Regions from separate parts of the Arthrobacter sp. FB24 genome, predicted to be linked through region 2. Evidence: predicted binding sites of a transcription regulator. Region 2 holds the regulator's gene; the other holds the start of a gene.
The links. Region 2 encodes LexA, which represses DNA repair genes until DNA is damaged. Its sites were predicted from a motif close to TCGAACANNTGTTCGA; they were not measured.

Region 1: the regulator LexA is predicted to act here: its motif matches at 5,192-5,207, upstream of ARTH_RS11730 (DUF6504 family protein).

The regions. Positions count from the first base shown of each region.
Region 1 covers NC_008541.1:2,606,979-2,615,955, forward strand. The annotation lists gene thrS (threonine--tRNA ligase) at 1-1,126, opposite strand, end outside; gene ARTH_RS11725 (DNA polymerase III subunit alpha) at 1,270-4,770, opposite strand; gene ARTH_RS11730 (DUF6504 family protein) at 4,767-5,099, opposite strand; gene ARTH_RS11735 (hypothetical protein) at 5,554-5,940, shown strand; gene ARTH_RS11740 (chorismate mutase) at 5,959-6,285, opposite strand; gene ARTH_RS11745 (VOC family protein) at 6,300-6,722, shown strand; gene ARTH_RS11750 (SOS response-associated peptidase) at 6,730-7,458, opposite strand; gene ARTH_RS11755 (mycoredoxin) at 7,637-7,894, shown strand; gene ARTH_RS11760 (lipoate--protein ligase family protein) at 7,946-8,695, opposite strand; gene ARTH_RS11765 (DUF2177 family protein) at 8,712-8,977, shown strand, end outside.
Region 2 covers NC_008541.1:1,624,870-1,633,846, forward strand. The annotation lists gene ARTH_RS07435 (class I SAM-dependent methyltransferase) at 1-519, opposite strand, end outside; gene hflX (GTPase HflX) at 968-2,536, shown strand; gene ARTH_RS07445 (ATP-dependent DNA helicase) at 2,529-4,601, shown strand; gene lexA (transcriptional repressor LexA) at 4,680-5,429, opposite strand; gene ARTH_RS07455 (LysM peptidoglycan-binding domain-containing protein) at 5,914-6,255, shown strand; gene ARTH_RS07460 (histidinol-phosphate transaminase) at 6,398-7,516, shown strand; gene hisB (imidazoleglycerol-phosphate dehydratase HisB) at 7,606-8,232, shown strand; gene hisH (imidazole glycerol phosphate synthase subunit HisH) at 8,229-8,977, shown strand, end outside.

The sequences.
Region 1 (8,977 bases), 980 kb from region 2:
CGCGTGAGCGGAAGATCAGGTTGTGCATGGGGCAGTTCATCGGCTTCAGGTAATAGTCCTGGCCGGGCTTGCGCACGGTGCCGTCCTCGTTCAGTTCCGCGTCGATGTGCATCGCCGGGAACATGCCTTCCTTGTACCAGTCCAGGTGGCCCGAGACTTCGTAGAGGTGCCCCTTGGTGATGTGCGGGGTGTAGACGAAGTCGTAGCCGGCATCAACGTGGCGCTGGCGGGAGTAGTCCTCCATGGCCTTGCGGATGATGCCGCCCTTGGGGTGGAACACCGGAAGGCCGGAGCCAAGCTCGTCCGGGAAGGAGAACAGGTCCAGTTCGGCGCCGAGTTTGCGGTGGTCGCGGCGTTCGGCTTCGGCGATGCGTTCCTGGTAGGCCTTGAGGGCGTCCTTGGTGGGCCAGGCGGTCCCGTAGATGCGCTGCAGCTGCTGGTTGTTCTGGTTGCCCAGCCAGTAAGCGGCTGAAGACCGGGTCAGGGCGAACGCGTTGGAGATGAGCTTGGTGTTGGGCAGGTGGGGTCCGCGGCAGAGGTCGCACCAGACGCTGTCCCCGCTCTTGCGGTCCACATTGTCGTAGATGGTGATGTCACCCGCGCCCACCTCGACGTTGACGCCTTCCCCGGCGTCGGCGGCGTTGTTCTTCTTGCCCAGGAGTTCGAGCTTGTAGGGCTCGTTCTTCATGGCTTCGCGTGCCTCGTCCTCGGACACCACGCGACGGACGAACTTTTGGTTCTGGTTGATGATTTTGAGCATCATCTTTTCCAGGGCCTTCAGGTCTTCCGGGGTGAACGGCTCGGCGACGTCGAAGTCGAAGTAGAACCCGTCCGTGATGTACGGGCCGATGCCGAGCTTGGCGTCGGGACGCAACTGCTGCACGGCCTGGGCCATCACGTGCGCGGTCGAGTGCCGGAGGACATTGAGCCCGTCCGGCGAATCGATGGTGACGCCTTCGATGTCCGCACCCTCAGGGAGCGGCTGGTCGAGGTCTTTCAGTTCGCCGTTTACTCGGGCAACCACAACGTCGCGGCGCTCAAAGAAGAGTTCCGCGCCGGTGGTCCCGGTAGTCACCTTGGTCTCTTCGCCGTCGACGATGAGGGTGATCTGCTGGGCATCTGACACGGGTGTCTCCTATTCAAAGTTAAGGCTTCGTAGCTTGTGGCGTACGGGGACCACAGCCAGCCTCGTCCATGCTATCGGTTGAGAGATAGGCCGACCAAAGCGGCGCGTCCGGCCCAAGCGCCTGACCTCTTTCCGGGTGGAGCTCAGCTGCCGAGTCCCGTGATAGCCAGGTTGCGGCTGATTCCGTCCAGCGGCCCCTGCAACTGGAGGGCCGGATCCCAGGGGTCAGCGGATTGTTTTTCCGGGTACGGGAGGGTCTCGGTGCGGCTCAGGTCCCACGCCATGGTGGCGCTGATGCTGATCCCCCGCGGCCCGGTCCTGCGGGTGTTGCCCCGGATCAGGAGCAGCCGGGTGCCGAACAGCAACGGGCCGGCCAGCTCCTGTGCCTCATGGAAGAACACCGAGTCCACGCAACCGGTGCCGTCGTCGATGCTGATGAAAACCACCCGGCGCCCTCCGCGCATCGGGGGTGTCTGCGTGGCGATCCGGACTCCGGCCACCAGTACTTCAGTGCCGTTTCTGAGCCCCAGGAGCTTGTCCGCCGTGGTGACTCCCAGCTTGTCGAGCAGGGGCCGGTGGCTGGTCATCAGGTGTTCACTGACATCCACGGCCATAAGGTCAAGCTCGGCCCTGACGTTATCGATCATGCTCGGAGCAGGCAGTTCGGCCTTCAGGTTCCTGAGTTCAACATCGCCCAAGGGCAGGGACAGCTGGCCCTCGATGACGTCAACGCCCTTTTTGGAAGGACGGTTCTGGAGGGCCTGCAGGTGCTGGACGAGGTCAGCCCGGTTGGCGGCTCCGCCGGATTCGCGGTGCAGGGTATCGAAGGCTCCCAGCTGGGCAAGCCGCTTGATGCTGGGTTTACTCAGCCTGGAGCGGGCACGCAGGTCTGCCAGCGAGTCGTAGGGCTGCCCTGCCACGATCCTTTTGAGTTCAGCCCCCGAGAGCCCGTAGATGCCGTTCAGGCTTAACCGGATGCCCAGCTTGCCGCGGTCCGGACCAGATCCGACCCGTTCCACACGGTACTCAGCGTGGCTCCGGTTGATGTCCAGGGGCAGGATGGGGATCCCCAGCCGCCGCGCTTCGGCCACCAGGAGCCGTTTGGGGTACATGCCGGGATCGTGTTCCCATAGCCCGGCCAGGAAAGCCTCCGGGTGGTGGGCCTTCAGCCAGGCGGACTGATAGGTGGGCACGGCGAAGGCTGCCCCGTGTGCCTTGCAGAAGCCAAAGCTGCCAAAGGCCTTCAGCGTTCCCCAGACCTTATCCACGACCTCGGGGGTGTAACCCCGTGCCCGGGCTTCCTTGCGGAAGAATTCCTCCACCTTGGGTTCCAGGAGTTCGTTCCCCAGGGCGCGGCGGAATTCGTCAGCCCGGGCCAGCCCGCATTTTGTCATGACATCGAAGGTCTTCAGGATTTGTTCATGGAACACCGTCACGCCATGGGTTTCCTGGAGCACGGGCTTGAGGTCCGGATGCGGATAGACCTCCGGCGCAAAACCGTGGCGGTGTTCCAGGAAGGGACGCACCATGTCCGACTTCATGGGCCCCGGGCGGAACAGCGAAATGTCGATGATGAGGTCGTTGAATTCACGCGGGGCCATCTTGCCGATCAGTTCCCGCTGCCCGGGGGATTCTATCTGGAAGCAACCCAGGGTGTGCGTGCTCCGGATCAGCTCGTAGGTTGGTTCGTCATCCAGTGGCACCGCGTTAAGGTCAATGCGGCCGTCAGCCGCGATGTAGTCCGGGCCCGTTCCGTCCGGGCCGGGTCGATGGGCGCCGGCTGCCACTACCTCGGCCTTGGTGGGATGCAGCCTGATAACTTCCCGGACAGCAAAGGCCATGGCGCTCTGCATCCGGACGCCGAGGACGTCCAGCTTGAGCATGCCCATCGGGTCCATGTCGTGCTTGTCGAACTGGCTCATGGGCAGGCCAAGTCCGCTGGGCTGGACGGGTGTCCTGTCCAGCAGGGTGGCATCGCCGAGGATCACCCCGCAAGGGTGCATCGAGATGTGCCTCGGCAGGCGGTCCAGCCTCTCGGTTAAGTCAACTAGCAGGTCCAGTTGCTGGTTTTCCGCGAAATCCCGCTGTTCCACCCTGCCCGCGAACTCTTTGAGCTCTGGCTTTTCCACCAGGGCTTCACGGAAGTTCCTTGCAGAGAAGCGCCAAAGCTGCTTGGCGATCTCGCCGATGTCGCCGTCGTCCATGCCAAGCGCCATACCGGCGTCACGGACCGCACCGCGAGCGCGGTAGCCGTTCTGCATGCTCATGAGCGTGACGCGTTCCGCTCCGAAGCGGTCAAAGATCCGCCGGTAGACATTGTGCCTTTCGGCACTTTCGACGTCGATGTCGATGTCCGGAAGCGTGGCCCTGTCACGGGAAAGGAACCGCTCGAAGATGAGGTCGTGCTGCAGGGGATTCACCTGGCTGACATCAATGAGGTAGTTCACCAGGCTGGAGGCGCCGGATCCCCTGGCCGCTGCCCTGACTCCCATGTCCAGGATCATCCGGGAAACTTCGGCCACGGTCAGGAAGTAGGAGGCAAATCCCAGATTGGCGATGATCCGCAGTTCGTGTTCCAGCCGTGCCCGCATTTCCGCCTCGGGCTTCCCTGATATCCCCGGGAACCGGCGTCCGATGCCCGCCTCGCAGCGCAGGGTCAGCTCAACCAGGGGGTCGCCCGCAATGCCGATGACGGACGCCTCAGGAACAACCGGCCGCTTCCATCCCATATCAGTGACGGGATCCATCCGGCAGCGGTCCGCGAGCGCCTCGGTCTGGCCCAACAGCCTCGTGAGGTCAGTGGCGCCGTAGCCGGCGGCATGGATGATTTCCTGCCCGAGTTCGAGCATTTGGGCGGATGTTTTCAGCCACCCCCTTCCATTGGGCTGCAGCAACGGCTCCGCTGTCAGCTCGGGAAGCGATTTCAAGGTGCGGGCCGAATCCAGCACGTCCGCCGTGGCTGCGCCATCCTCCGCGCAGTACCGCACCGCGTTGGTCAGTACGGCCGGAACGCCGTGCTCGGCAGCAAGCTTGAGCATGCGCACTGCATGGGCGGTGCTCAGCGCCTCACCGGGAGCACTGAGGTGCGACACCACTTCGGCTGCCACGGTTCCCTTCGGCATGCCGTCAAGCCATTGTTTGAAAAGCGTGCGGGGGCGAAGGTACCGGCGTCCGCCCATTGCCCTCCCGACATCGGAATCCGGTCCCACCAGCACCGTCAGCACCGGCTCCAGTGTTTCCGGGTGCAGAGCCCGGGAAGCGATTTCGGCGCGGGTCACAGCGACTGGCACCACTCCCCCGGCTTTGCCGGAGGTACGGGCATGGGCATCTGAAATCAGCCGGCAGAGGGCGCGGTAGCCCGCACCGTCGTTGTGTCCGTGGGCAAGCACGACGACGCGGCCGGCGAGCTGGGTGCGGAGGTCGCCGTCGTCGTCGAAGACCGCCAGGTCAACCCCGACGACGGGATCCAGGCCCGCCGACATGCAGGCCTTGAGGTGTTTGACGGTGCCGTACAGGCCGTCCCTGTCGGTGCAGGCAAGCGCCTTGGCGCCGTCGGCGGCAGCCGCCTGGGCGAGCTCATCCGGCCAGGACACGCCATAGTGGGCACTGAAGGCTGTGGAAACGTGAAGATGGGTGAAACTCATGCTGATTGTGGCCTTAGGGCATCGTGGATCTTCAGCAACCTCCACCGACCGTTTCCGATGTTCCTTGTCAGGTCAAGGGTGAGGGTTTCATGGGGTTGCGGGGTTTCCTTGGCACCGGTTGGCCGGACCTGGACGCGCCAGATTTCGTGATCCACCAGCCCCGGGCCGGTTCCCAGCGGCGCCCGGGTTTCCTCCACCCACCACTGACGGCGTTCAAACCAGTGCACCGGCTCTGCGCAGACCGTGTAATGCCGACCTGCCCAGGTGAGTGCGGACGGCTGGCCGGCTGGCGAGCAGACGACGTCCACACCTTCGCTGAATAAGCCCATCGGCGCCTCCCGGAACTGCACTCCCCTTCCCGAACAGGCGATCGCACCGCCGGCGGGGAGAAACTGAATTGATTCGATTTGAGATACTTGGTTCGAATATATCTTCGAATAATTCAAGTCTACGCCGGAGCCGGGACAAAAACTACAAGCCCTCGGGTTCAGGGCTGCCGGCGACTGATGTTGTTGTTAACGCCCGGAGGAATCCGTAGCGCTCAAGGATCGGCCTCCGCATCCGTCCGGAGTGCCGGTCGTACACAGCGAGTAAGTCCCTTGCGGAAGTCACTGGCCCCCGCGCTACCGCCGCCGGCCTGGAGCCAGAGGACCGCCGGCCGGCCCCACTCCTGCCGGTCATTGATATTCGAACATATCTTCGAACACTTTGGATCCGGACCGGAGGCTGACAAAACCTTGATCAGGGGTGGACGGACGGGAGCGCAGGGAGCAGGATGGAGCCATGAGCTCCCATGACGCACTCCTGAAGCACGTAGCCATCGCCGCCAAGGACTCCACCTTGGTGGCGACTTTTGATATAGACGGCAACATCCCCGGGGCGGGCGCCTACGTTGTGGGCCTTGTCGCGGCCACGCCGGATCATTCCCATCAGCGAAGAATGGGAATTGAGTTCATGAACGGCGAAGCTGTGTCCTTCTATTGCTTCAGCCACGACGGCACAGAGGAGAATTTCGACCTCAGCGGCGTGACGCACTCAGGCAGCACCATTACCGGCAACTTTCCCATGAGTACCGTCCTGGGCCTGGAAAAGGGTCACCTGATGACGGCCTTCAGCGACGCTGACGGCAGGGGCTACCAGGCAAACGTGCCCGTGGAAGAATCCCTCTGAGCCGCTAGTTGCTGGACGCTAGTTGCTGGCGTTGTGCACTTTCATCTCAAGCTCGGTGAAAGCCGTGATCATCGCCCGGTAGGTCTTCTCCACGATGTCCGGGTCGATGTCCTTCTTCTCGGCGGCGGCGCGGACATGTTCGATGACCTTCTCCACCCGGCCGGGAGCCCGGACCTCCGCGTCATCACCCTTCAAGGTGCCTGAAATCCGGATCAGGCGTTCACGGCGGGCAATCAGGGTGACAATCTGCTCATCAACTTCATCGACGGCCACACGGACAGCTGCGAGCTGCTCCCTGTCGGCCTGGGCGTCTTTGTCGTGTCCGTGATTTGTGGGCATGTGCATGACAGTATCTAAGAATGCAGCCTCGAGTCGACTTCATTTCATTGGGCGTCCGCAGTGTTGATGCCTCCCGCGCCTTCTACGTCAACGGCCTCGGCTGGCCGGTCCACCGGGAAGTCCCCGGCGAGGTGGTGTTTATCCAGGCAAATCACGGCCTCATTCTTTCCCTCTGGGACGCGGGCCAGATGCAGGCCGAAGCCTCCGTGGACATCCCTGCCGGGGTCCCCTGCATCACGTTGAGCCATAACGTGGGCAGCACGGCGGACGTTGACCGGGTCATGGCCGATGCCGAGGCTGCCGGGGCCACCGTGGTGGCCTCGCCGAAAACCCAGCCCTGGGGCGGGTACACCGGATACTTCGCGGACCCGGACGGCTTCCGCTGGGAAATCGCCTTCAATCCCACCTGGTCCGTGGACGCCGCCGGCAACGTCACGGTCTGAAAGCCGGCTAGAACAGGCTTCCCACCGGCTGGATAAGTTCCGGCGAGTCATTTTTCACATTCCCGACGGCGGTGCCGACAGCATCGATGGTCCAGCCTTCGGCGACGTCGTGCGCACCGGCCCGGACCAGATCCACCAGCCCCGCGGCATCGTCCGCCTGCGGATCCAGCCATGCCTGCATGGTCTCGCGGTCCATGGGCAAGGGCACCCTGTCGTGCAGGGCGGTGAGTTCAGCCAGCACTCCCCCGGCGTAGCCGTCCGGCGGTGAATCGGTCGTCATGATGGAGGTGGACAGCATCCAGCGCTGCGGGTCCCCCTCGGGCTTGGAGGGATCCTTCCACCACTCATACAAACCGGCGAACACCAGCGGCCGGCCGTCCTTCGGGTGCACATAGTAGGGCTGCTTGCTGCGGCCTTCACCCTTCCACTCGTAGTAGCCGTCCGCCGGAACCGCGCAGCGCCTGGAGCGGGTCGCCTTGCGGAAAGCCGGCTTCTCCAGGACGCTCTCGCTTCGCGCATTGATCATTTTCGAACCAATGGAAGGGTCCTTGGCCCAGGACGGCACCAGCCCCCAGCGGGCCACGTGCAGTTGCCGGACCGGGCTGCCGTCCACCAGCCGCTCCAACAGGATGGGCACGTCAGCGGTCGGGGCAACATTCCACGACGGCGGAACCACCAGCTCCTCTTCCAGTTCAGCGTCAAATTCTGCCAGCAGGTCCCCGACGGCCCTGGCCATCACGTAGCGTCCACACATGGCACCAGCATGCCACCGCCCGCATCCGGTGTCACCCGGCGTAACCATGGCGTTCCTACGGCACCCCGGCGCCAGGGGAATACCGGCGGCCGGGTTACGGTTGAGGACAAAGACATCTGATTTGATAACGACGAGCAATAACGAGCTTGAGGAGAACTCCGTGGATTTCACTCCCGAATCCGGCACCATCACCATGTTTTCGACCACCTGGTGCGGATACTGCAACCGGCTGAAGAAGCAGTTGGACGCCCAGGGCATCGGTTACACCGAGATCAACATCGAAGAAGTCGAAGGCACCGCCGACCTCGTGGAACAGCTCAACGGAGGCAACCGCACCGTCCCCACCGTGCTATTCCCGGACGGTACCGCCGCCACCAACCCGTCGGCAGCCGAAGTAAAGAGCCGGCTCGCGGCCTAGGGGTCATCTCCTTCTGCATATCCGCAGGTTCCGGCAGCCCTGCACCGCCGGCTAGCCCCGCAGGCTGGCAAAGTCCGCGTAGTCCAGCTGCGCATAGCCGGCGTAGGTGTTGATGACCGCCGCTTCGATGGCCGCGACGTCGAGTCCGGGAACCAGGTCGTCCACCGCGCCGGCAGTTGCCGGGTTCCAGTCCAGCCCCAGGGCCGCGTAGCTGGCTTCCAGGACTTTGCGGATCGGTGCCGAGTTTTGCACCACGATGACCGAACTGAACAGCCAGCCTCCTGAGACCACCCGCTGGGCCGTGCCGATCAGTTTGACCCGGTGCTGCGGATCTGCCGGGTCGAGGCCGTGGACGCTGAACTCGCCCGGGCAGTACTCACCCGGGATTTCGCCGACGGCGGCGTGGACCCCTGCGCTCCGAAGCGCGTCCGCCAGCATCCCGCCGAAGAAGGCGAAGCGCCCCTTCGCGCCGGCAATTGCGTCGGCGTGAGGTTCCACATGGTCGACGATCAGCGTTCCCTGGTGGTAGGCCGCGGCCCGGCCGCCGGCCTTCCGCACCAGCGGTTCAAAACCCAGCTCCCGGCAGGCACGGGCGGCAGCCTCAAAGCCGGGAAGGTGCGCGTCGCGCTGGCCGAAGGCGACCGTGGGAGCAGGGCGGTAAAGCCTGAGAGTCGGGCCGATCCGCCCGGTCTTAGCCATGCCCAGCAATTCAATGCCGAATTCGAGGTCACGCGCCGCACCCAGCGACTCCTCCTGCCGGACAATGGTCAGCGAGGCTGGTACGCCGGCCGCATGCTGCATGTTGCTAAGCTCCCTTATGGTCATTCTGCAATTCCTGGTCGTCGCCGCTGCGTTCGCCGTCATTGACGCCATCTGGCTCAAGACGATGAACCCCTATTACCGCCGACAGATTGGTGAGCTGCTGGCCGACAAGCCCAATCTAGGGTACGCGGTGGTCTTCTACGTGATCTACATTGCCGGCATTGTCTTCTTCGCCCTGCGCCCCGCGCTCGACGGCGGCAGTTGGCTCAGCGCCGTCGGCTACGGTGCCGCCCTGGGCGCCTTCGCCTACGCCACGTACGA
Region 2 (8,977 bases):
GCGCTGCAGCGAATCCGAGCCCAGGTTCTTCTGGACCACCAGCCAGGCGGATCCGCCCGGCGCCAGGCGGGGGAGCCAGAGCAGCAGCATGGAGTGCAGCTCGTCCTTGCCGATCCGGATGGGGGGATTGGACCAGATCGTGTCGAAGCGGAGGCCGGGATCGACGTCGTCAGGCAGGCTCGCGGTCACGTTGTTCAAGCCCAGCAGGCCGGCATTTTCATTCGTCAGCGCCACGCAGCGTTCGTTCACGTCCACGGCGTAGACATGCGAATGGGGCGCCCGGAGGGCCATTGTCAGGGCGATCGGACCCCAGCCGCAGCCGATGTCCAGCAGGTTGCCCTGGGGTGAAGGGGCCGGCACGTCGGCCAGCAGCACGGCAGTTCCCTTGTCGATTCCGTCGGGGCTGAAGATGCCGCCGGACGTCTGCAGCCTGCGGGTTTCACCGGCAAGTTCCACGGTTAGCGGCTTGCGTGTGAACGGCCCGGCGGGTTGGGCGCTGAAATAGTGTGCAGACTCCATAACTCGCCAGATTAGTTGCCGTACGCGCCGATGGGAAACGGGGACTGGAAGCGAGCACGGACACCGGTCTGCTAGTGTTTAATCCATGTTCTTGATCTTCGAGTAGCCGGCACGGGCCACAGCCCGTCCCGAAGCGACGCAGGTATTCACCTTCCGCTCTGTGCGCCGTCCTGCCGTGATTCTCCGGCCTGACATCCCGCCCGTACTACTTGGAGTCCAGCAATGCTGATCATCTGACCATGCGCATCCCCTCAGGACAGGCGCATCCGCAACCCCGACTGCCTTCCAGGCGTCCGCCTCCGTTACCGCCCGTACCGCCGCCCGCTGCCCCGCAGCCGCCGGCATTCCAGGAGCCCGAATGACCCATAGTCGTCAGCCCAGCGCGAATACCGCCCCGCAGACAAACAATCAGCATTATTCTGAAAGTGTCGAATCTTCAAAGGAGAACATGACCAACCAGCCCAATACCGGATCAGATTCAGCCTCCCAGGACATGAGTCCTGAGGAAATCCAGGCTGTCATCGACCGGATTCTGTCCAAGGATGTCCCGGCACGTGCCGCCGGCTCCGCCCCGGAAAATCCGCGCGGAGTTCTGGGTTCGGCCCAGGCGATTTCCCGCCAGGACAGCGAACACAGCATCTTCGACGGGGACCAGCAGGACCTCGAGGAACGCCGGGCCCTGCGCCGTACCGCCGGCCTTTCCACCGAACTCGAAGACGTCACCGAAGTTGAGTACCGGCAGTTGCGCCTCGAACGCGTGGTGCTGGCCGGCCTCTGGACCGAAGGCACCCTCGCCGACGCGGAAAATTCGCTCCGCGAACTCGCTGCCCTTGCCGAAACAGCGGGTTCGGAAGTCCTCGACGGCATCGTCCAGCGCCGCGCCAAGCCTGACCCCGGTACCTTCCTCGGCTCCGGCAAGGCCCAGGAGCTCAAGGACATCGTGATGTCCACTGGTGCCGACACCGTAGTGGTGGATGCCGAGCTGGCACCTTCACAGCGGCGCGGACTCGAGGACATCGTGAAGGTCAAGGTGATCGACCGCACGGCCCTGATCCTGGACATCTTTGCCCAGCATGCCAAGAGCCGCGAAGGCAAAGCCCAGGTGGAGCTGGCTCAGCTCGAGTACCTCCTCCCGCGCCTGCGCGGCTGGGGCGAATCCATGTCCCGCCAGGCCGGCGGCCAGGTGGGCGGCGCAGGAGCCGGCATGGGCTCCCGTGGCCCCGGTGAAACCAAGATCGAACTGGACCGGCGCCGGATCCGTACCAGGATGGCCAAACTGCGGCGCGAAATCGCCGCAATGAAGCCGGCGCGGGAAACCAAGCGGGCCAACCGCCGTCGTAATTCCGTGCCGTCCGTAGCGATCGCCGGGTACACGAACGCCGGCAAGTCCTCGCTGCTTAACCGGCTGACCGATGCCGGGGTCCTGGTCGAGAACGCCCTGTTCGCGACGCTGGATCCGACCGTCCGCAAAGCGGAAACAGCCGATGGCCTGGGCTACACCCTGGCGGACACCGTGGGCTTCGTCCGTTCCCTTCCCACGCAGCTGGTGGAAGCGTTCCGCTCCACGTTGGAGGAAGTGGCCGATTCGGACCTCATCTTGCACGTGGTGGACGTCTCGCATCCCGATCCGGAAGGCCAGATCGCCGCGGTTCGGGCAGTGTTCAGCGAAGTGGACGCACGCAAGGTCCCGGAGATCATCGTGCTGAACAAGGCCGACGCCGCGGATCCCTTCGTCGTGGAACGCCTCAAGCAGCGCGAACCCCGCCACGTGGTGGTCTCCGCCCGCACCGGTCAGGGCATCGCGGAGCTCCTGAAGGCGATCAGCGAATCCATTCCGCGGCCGAGCGTCAAGATGGAGCTGCTGATTCCCTACAACCGCGGGGACCTGATCAGCAAACTCCACGAAACGGACGCCGAAATCCTTCGCCTGGATCATGAGGAGGAGGGCACCCGCGCCCTCGTCATGGTGCGCGAAGGGCTCGCCGCTGAACTGGAATCCTTCATCAGCAATGTCTGATCCCGGGGCCGGAGAAACCAGCGGCTCCGCCGGCGAGGAGTTCGTCATCGAACTTCTCGACCGGGCAGTGTCCGGCATGGGCGGACAGAGCCGCAGCGGCCAGCACGAGATGGCCAGGCAGGTGGCGCGCGCTATCGACAGCGGCGACCACCTGCTGGTCCAGGCCGGCACCGGCACGGGCAAGTCCTTGGCATACTTGATTCCGCTGATTGCGCATTCACAGGTCAGCGACAAACCCACTTTGGTGTCCACTGCCACCCTGGCCCTGCAGACCCAGATCGTGGGCAGGGACCTTCCCCGGCTGCTGGAAACCATCACCCCCGCGCTGGAGCGCCCCGTTAAGGTCGCGCTCGTCAAGGGCCGGGCAAACTACGTCTGCCGGCACAAGCTCGACGGCGGGTTCCCCTCCGAAGAGCCTTCGGAGGGACAGCTCTTCTCCCTGGGCGAGGACACCAGCGTCCCGCACTTCGCCGCGTCCTTGGGCGGTCCGGCCTCGCAGCTGGGCAAGGAAGTGGTCAGGCTCCGGGAGTGGGCTGAGAAAACGGCCACGGGGGACCGGGATGAACTGATGCCGGGGGTGACGGACCGTGCCTGGCGGCAGGTGTCCGTCACGTCGATGGAATGCCTGGGCGCGCAGAAATGTCCCATGGCTGCCGAGTGCTTCAGCGAACTGGCCCGCCAGGACGCCGCCGAGGCTGACGTCGTGGTCACCAACCATGCCATGCTGGCCGTCAGCGCCTTCGAAGGCCTGGCAGTCCTGCCGGAGTACGACGTCGTGGTGGTCGACGAGGCGCACGAGCTGCAGGACCGGGTAACGGGAGCGGTCTCCGGCCAGCTGTCCGTGGCCATGGTCCACGCCGCCGCCTCCGGCGCCCGGAAAAATACCGGAATCACGGTGGATGCGCTCAATAACGCTGCTGCGAACCTTGAACTGGCCATCGCCGGAGTCCCCAGCGGCCTTCTGCCCAACGGCCTCAACGACGAACAGCTCGACTGCGTCGACCAGTTGCGGGAAGCCTGCCGCGCGGCCCTTTCGGACTCGAAAGGTGACAGTGCGAATACGGCCGACGGCGGTCGCCAGCTTGCGCGCTCACGCCTTATGGTCATCCTCGAGCTCTGTGAACGCCTGATCGCCGCCCGGGAAAACCGGGAAGTGGTCTGGTTCTCGCGGAACAGCACTTTTGACCCGCAGCAAGGCTATTCGCAGCCGGACGACGCAGCACCGGCCTTGATCAACATCGCCCCGTTGAGCGTGGCGGGGAAGCTCCGTGACGGGCTCTTTGCCGGCCACACAGTGGTCCTCACCTCAGCCACCCTCGCGATCGGAGCGGCGTTCGAGCCGGCTGCGGGAGGGCTTGGGCTGGTGGGGCCGGGCGCTCCCAGCTGGACCGGCGTAGACGTCGGGTCCCCGTTCGACTACCCCAAGCAGGGGATACTCTACGTTGCCAGCCATCTGCCCAAGCCCGGCCGCGGGACGTCGCCCGAAGCCCTGGATGAGCTGGAGAAGCTGATCCGGGCGTCCGGCGGCGGGGCACTGTGCCTCTTCTCCTCGCGGCGGGCGGCGGAGGAGGCGGCTGAGGCGATGCGCCCGCGCCTGGATGTCAGCATCCTGTGCCAGGGCGAATCAACCATGACGGCCCTGGTGCGGCAGTTTGCGGACGAGCCGGACACCTGCCTTTTCGGCACAATGTCCCTCTGGCAGGGCGTCGACGTTCCCGGCGGCTCGTGCCGGCTGGTGGTCATTGACCGGATTCCGTTCCCGCGGCCGGACGATCCGCTCATGACGGCGCGGTCCCGGGCGGTGGCCCAGGCGGGCGGCAACGGCTTTATGTCGGTGTCGGCCACCCACGCGGCGATCCGGCTCGCACAGGGAGCCGGCCGGCTGATCCGCTCCACGGGCGACAAGGGCGTTGTGGCTGTCCTTGATTCCCGGTTGTCCACGGAGCGGTACGGGGGCTTCCTGCGGGCCGCCCTGCCGCCTTTCTGGCCCACCACCGATCCGGCGGTTGCGGTTGCTGCGCTGTCGAGGTTGGCCCAGGCCCCGACGGCGGCGGCCGCAGGCTGACAACGCGTGCCGTTGCCGCCGGCACCTGACCGTTTCGGAGGCCCGAAGACGGGTCCCCGAAAGCGGGCTGCCCAGCGGCTACAGCGAGCGAAACACGGAGACGACCTTGCCCATGATGTTGGCGTGGTCGCCGAGGATGGGCTCATACTGCGTGTTCTGCGGCAGGAGCCAGGTGTGGCCGTCCCGTTGCCGGAACGTTTTGACTGTGGCCTCGTCATCCAGCAGGGCTGCCACAATGTCGCCGTTGACCGCGTCACTCTGCCGGCGGACCACAACCCAGTCCCCGTCGCAGATGGCGGCGTCGATCATGGAGTCGCCGGTCACCTTCAACATAAAGAGCTCACCGTGGCCAACCAGTTGCCGTGGCAGCGGCATCACGTCCTCCACCACCTGGTCAGCCAGGATGGGGCCGCCTGCGGCGATCCGGCCGACCAGGGGGACCATGGCCGTGTCGGTTGCGGTGGCCAGTTCGGAGACGGCCAGTCCGCCAATAGTGCGCAGCCGCGCAGGCTTCTCCACACCTGAGATTTTGGCAGTACCTTCATCCAGGGTCAGCGGCATGAGCACTTCCATGGCCCGTGGACGCTTCGGGTCGCGGCGGAGATAGCCCAGCTTCTCGAGCTGCGAGAGCTGGTGGGTGACGCTGGAGAGGCTGGCCAGGCCCACGGTGTCGCCGATTTCACGCATCGACGGCGGATAGCCGTTGTCGTTGACGGACCGCTGAATGGTTTCCAGGATCTTCTTCTGCCGTACCGTGAGGCCCTTCGGCTTCGCTGGTGACTGCTGGCTCCGCTGCGTAGCCCTGCCGCCGGTGGCTTGTGCTGCCATGTTCGCCAACGCCTTTCCGTTCCACCCGGCCTCCGTGGCTGCAGCTGCCGGGAACTTCCGGCCTGAAAATGTCAGACCCTGCTGATCAACTGCAGAAGTGGTTGATCTGTAGCTCAAACGTAGGCCAGCCCCACAGCTTTTTCAAACATTTGTTCTAGTGAGTCTCGACAATGTTCGTTAATAAGTGCTAGAAAAGAACAAGCAACGTTCGAATATGTGTTCTAGTCCAAAACCCCGTTCGGTCCTATGTTCGAAGACCGGGCGGGCGGATGGCAGCTTCAGGAACATGCCGGGCAGCACAGTCAGGTCCAGGAGGGCTCAGTTCATGTCAGCAACAAGCGCTATTCATGGTTCGCGTTTCAAGGGTTCGGCCGGCCGGGGCCGCGGCGATAACGTATCGGAGTTTCCGGGTTCCACCGGGCAGGAAGCCGGGGCCCCGGGAATTCAGGGCTTCAACTGGGAGGAGCGTCCCGCGGCGAAAGCCGTGAAGGCGGCGAAGGCAAGGTCCACGCAGCCGCCCCTCCGCCTGACGCGCAGGGGGCGCATCGTCCTGGTGGGAGTGCCGCTGATCCTGTTGACGGTGCTGCTGATCTCGCTGGCCGGCTTCCTGAACTCGCCGGCGAAGGCGGCGGATTCCGCGTCCGAGCTTTCCGTGACCCCCACAGTGTCAGTGACGGTGCAGCCGGGCCAGTCCTTGTGGGAGATTGCCGGCTCCGTGGCGCCGGAACGAGACACCCGGGACGTTGTTGCCGATATCGTTCAGCTCAACAACCTCGACGGCGGCAGAGTCATGCCGGGCCAGCAGATCTTTGTCCCCGCAAGCTAGGGCCCGACGCTGACGCCCCGGAACCTGCCCAGCCGCCAACGCCCCGCGCTCCGCACCGGCGGCGGGCCGGAGACAAGCCCCGGCGGCGGGCCGGAAGCGTCACAGTTTCAATGCCCCGGCCACCCTCACTTAAACTGTTGAAGTGACTGACCAGCTAGAGCGCCTGAACCGACTTCCCCTCCGGACCAACCTGCGTGGCCTCACCCCGTATGGTGCGCCGCAGCTGGACGTTCCCATCCTGCTCAATGTCAACGAAAACACCCATGGCGTTCCGGCCGATGTCCTCGTGGCCATTTCCGAGGCCGTGACCGCGGCTGCTGCGGGGCTGAACCGCTATCCGGACCGTGAGTTCACCGAACTCCGGGAGCGACTGGCCGAGTACCTTGGCCACGGCCTGGGTGCGGAGAACATCTGGGCCGCCAACGGATCCAACGAAGTGCTGCAGCAGATTCTGCAGGCATTCGGCGGTCCGGGACGTACCGCACTTGGTTTCCCGCCCACGTACTCCATGTATCCCCTCCTGGCGAGCGGGACCGACACCGAATACATCGTCGGCCAGCGTGCGGACGACTATGGCCTCAGTGCCGAATCCGCTGCGCAGCAGGTCCGGGAACTGCAGCCGAACATCGTTTTCCTGTGTTCACCCAACAACCCCACCGGCACCGGGCTGGGACTGGATGTGGTGGAGGCCGTGTATGCGGCAGGCGAGGCCAGCCAGACCGTCGTGATCGTCGATGAGGCTTACCACGAATTCGCGCACGACGGCACGCCCAGCGCCCTCACGCTTCTTCCAGGCCGTGAGCGGCTTATCGTCTCCCGAACCATGAGCAAGGCATTTGCGCTGGCCGGAGCACGCCTGGGCTACATGGCTGCCGCGCCCGAGGTTGCGGATGCACTGCGGCTGGTGCGGCTGCCGTACCACCTGTCCGCTATCACCCAGGCCACTGCGCTGGCTGCCCTGACCCACCGCGAGGCACTGATGGCCGACGTCGAAGACATCAAGCTGCAGCGCGACCGGATTGTCACGGAACTGACCAGAATGGGCCTCAAGCCTGCCGCGTCCGACTCCAACTACGTTTTCTTTGGCGGCCTGGAGAACCCGCACGAGGTCTGGCAGGGGCTGCTCGACCGCGGGGTCCTGATCCGGGACGTTGGGATCCCCGGGCACTTGCGCGTCACGGCAGGCACTGAGACGGAAACCACAGCCTTCCTGGAAGCCCTTGAACTGATCCTGACCGGCCAGCCCAGCGTCCCGGCCTAAACTGGAGTCAGACCCCCGGTTCCCAGGGATCAGTCCCACGCCCCCCGTAACCAGACGTTATTTCTCCTTACATCCAAAGGACACAACACATGAGCACCAACGGATCCATTGCTGCCGAGGCCAGGACCGCACGCATGGAGCGTTCCACGAGCGAATCGTCCGTGCTCGTCGAAATCAACCTCGACGGCACCGGCGTCTCGGACATCAGCACCTCGGTTCCGTTCTACGACCACATGCTGACCGCATTGTCCAAGCACTCGCTCATCGACATGACGGTCAAGGCCACCGGGGACATTCACATTGACGTCCACCACACGGTGGAGGACGTCGCCATCACCTTTGGCGAGGTCCTCCGGACTGCCTTGGGCAACAAGGCCGGCATCCGCCGCTTCGGCGAAGCCACCGTGCCCCTCGACGAAGCCCTGGCACACGCCGTGGTTGACGTCTCCGGGCGTCCCTACCTGGTACACGGCGGAGAGCCTGCGGGCCAGGAATACCACCTGATCGGCGGACACTTCACGGGTTCGCTGACCCGCCACGTCTTCGAAGCCATCACCCTGCACGCCGGCATTTGCCTTCACATGAACGTCATTGCGGGACGGGACCCGCACCACATTGTGGAGGCCCAGTTCAAGGCGTTTGCGCGGGCACTTCGCGCGGCCGTTGAACCGGATCCCCGCGTGGAGGGCATCCCCTCCACCAAGGGCGCACTGTGACCGGGCCGGTCCTTCGCGACGGAGCCATTTTTGATCCTGCCGCGAACGTGAAGCCTGCTTCGCCCGAGGGCAAGCCCACGGTCACCGTCCTTGACTACGGTTCCGGGAACGTCCGGTCAGCCGTGCGTGCGCTGGAGCGTGCGGGCGCCGAGGTCATCCTCAGCGCCAGGCCGGAAGACGTCCTCAATGCTGACGGACTGCTCGTGCCCGGGGTCGGGGCATTCGAAACTGTCATGCGCGAACTCAAGGCAGTGGACGCCGTACGGATGATCGGCCGGCGCGTCGCCGGCGGCCGTCCCGTCCTGGGCATCTGCGTAGGCCTTCAGGTGCTTTTCGAAGCCGGTGTCGAGCACGGCACCGAAGCGGAGGGCATGGGGGAGTGGCCCGGCAAAGTGGAACTGCTGCCTGCCGAAGTAGTGCCCCACATGGGCTGGAACACCGTGACGGTTCCGGAAGGATCCAGGCTCTTCGAGGGCGTCGAAAACGAGCGGTTCTACTTCGTCCACTCGTACGGTGTGCAGCACTGGGACTTCGATGTCATCCAGCCGCGCATGGCGGCACCGCTGGTCACCTGGTCCGAACACGGCGCACCATTTATCGCCGCCGTGGAGAACGGACCGCTGTGCGCCACACAGTTCCACCCGGAAAAGTCCGGCGACGCCGGTGCCCGGCTGCTCCGCAACTGGGTGAACAGCCTGCGCCGCGGCCAGGGCGCCGCAGCCGCCCCCGCCAGTGCCGGGCCGGC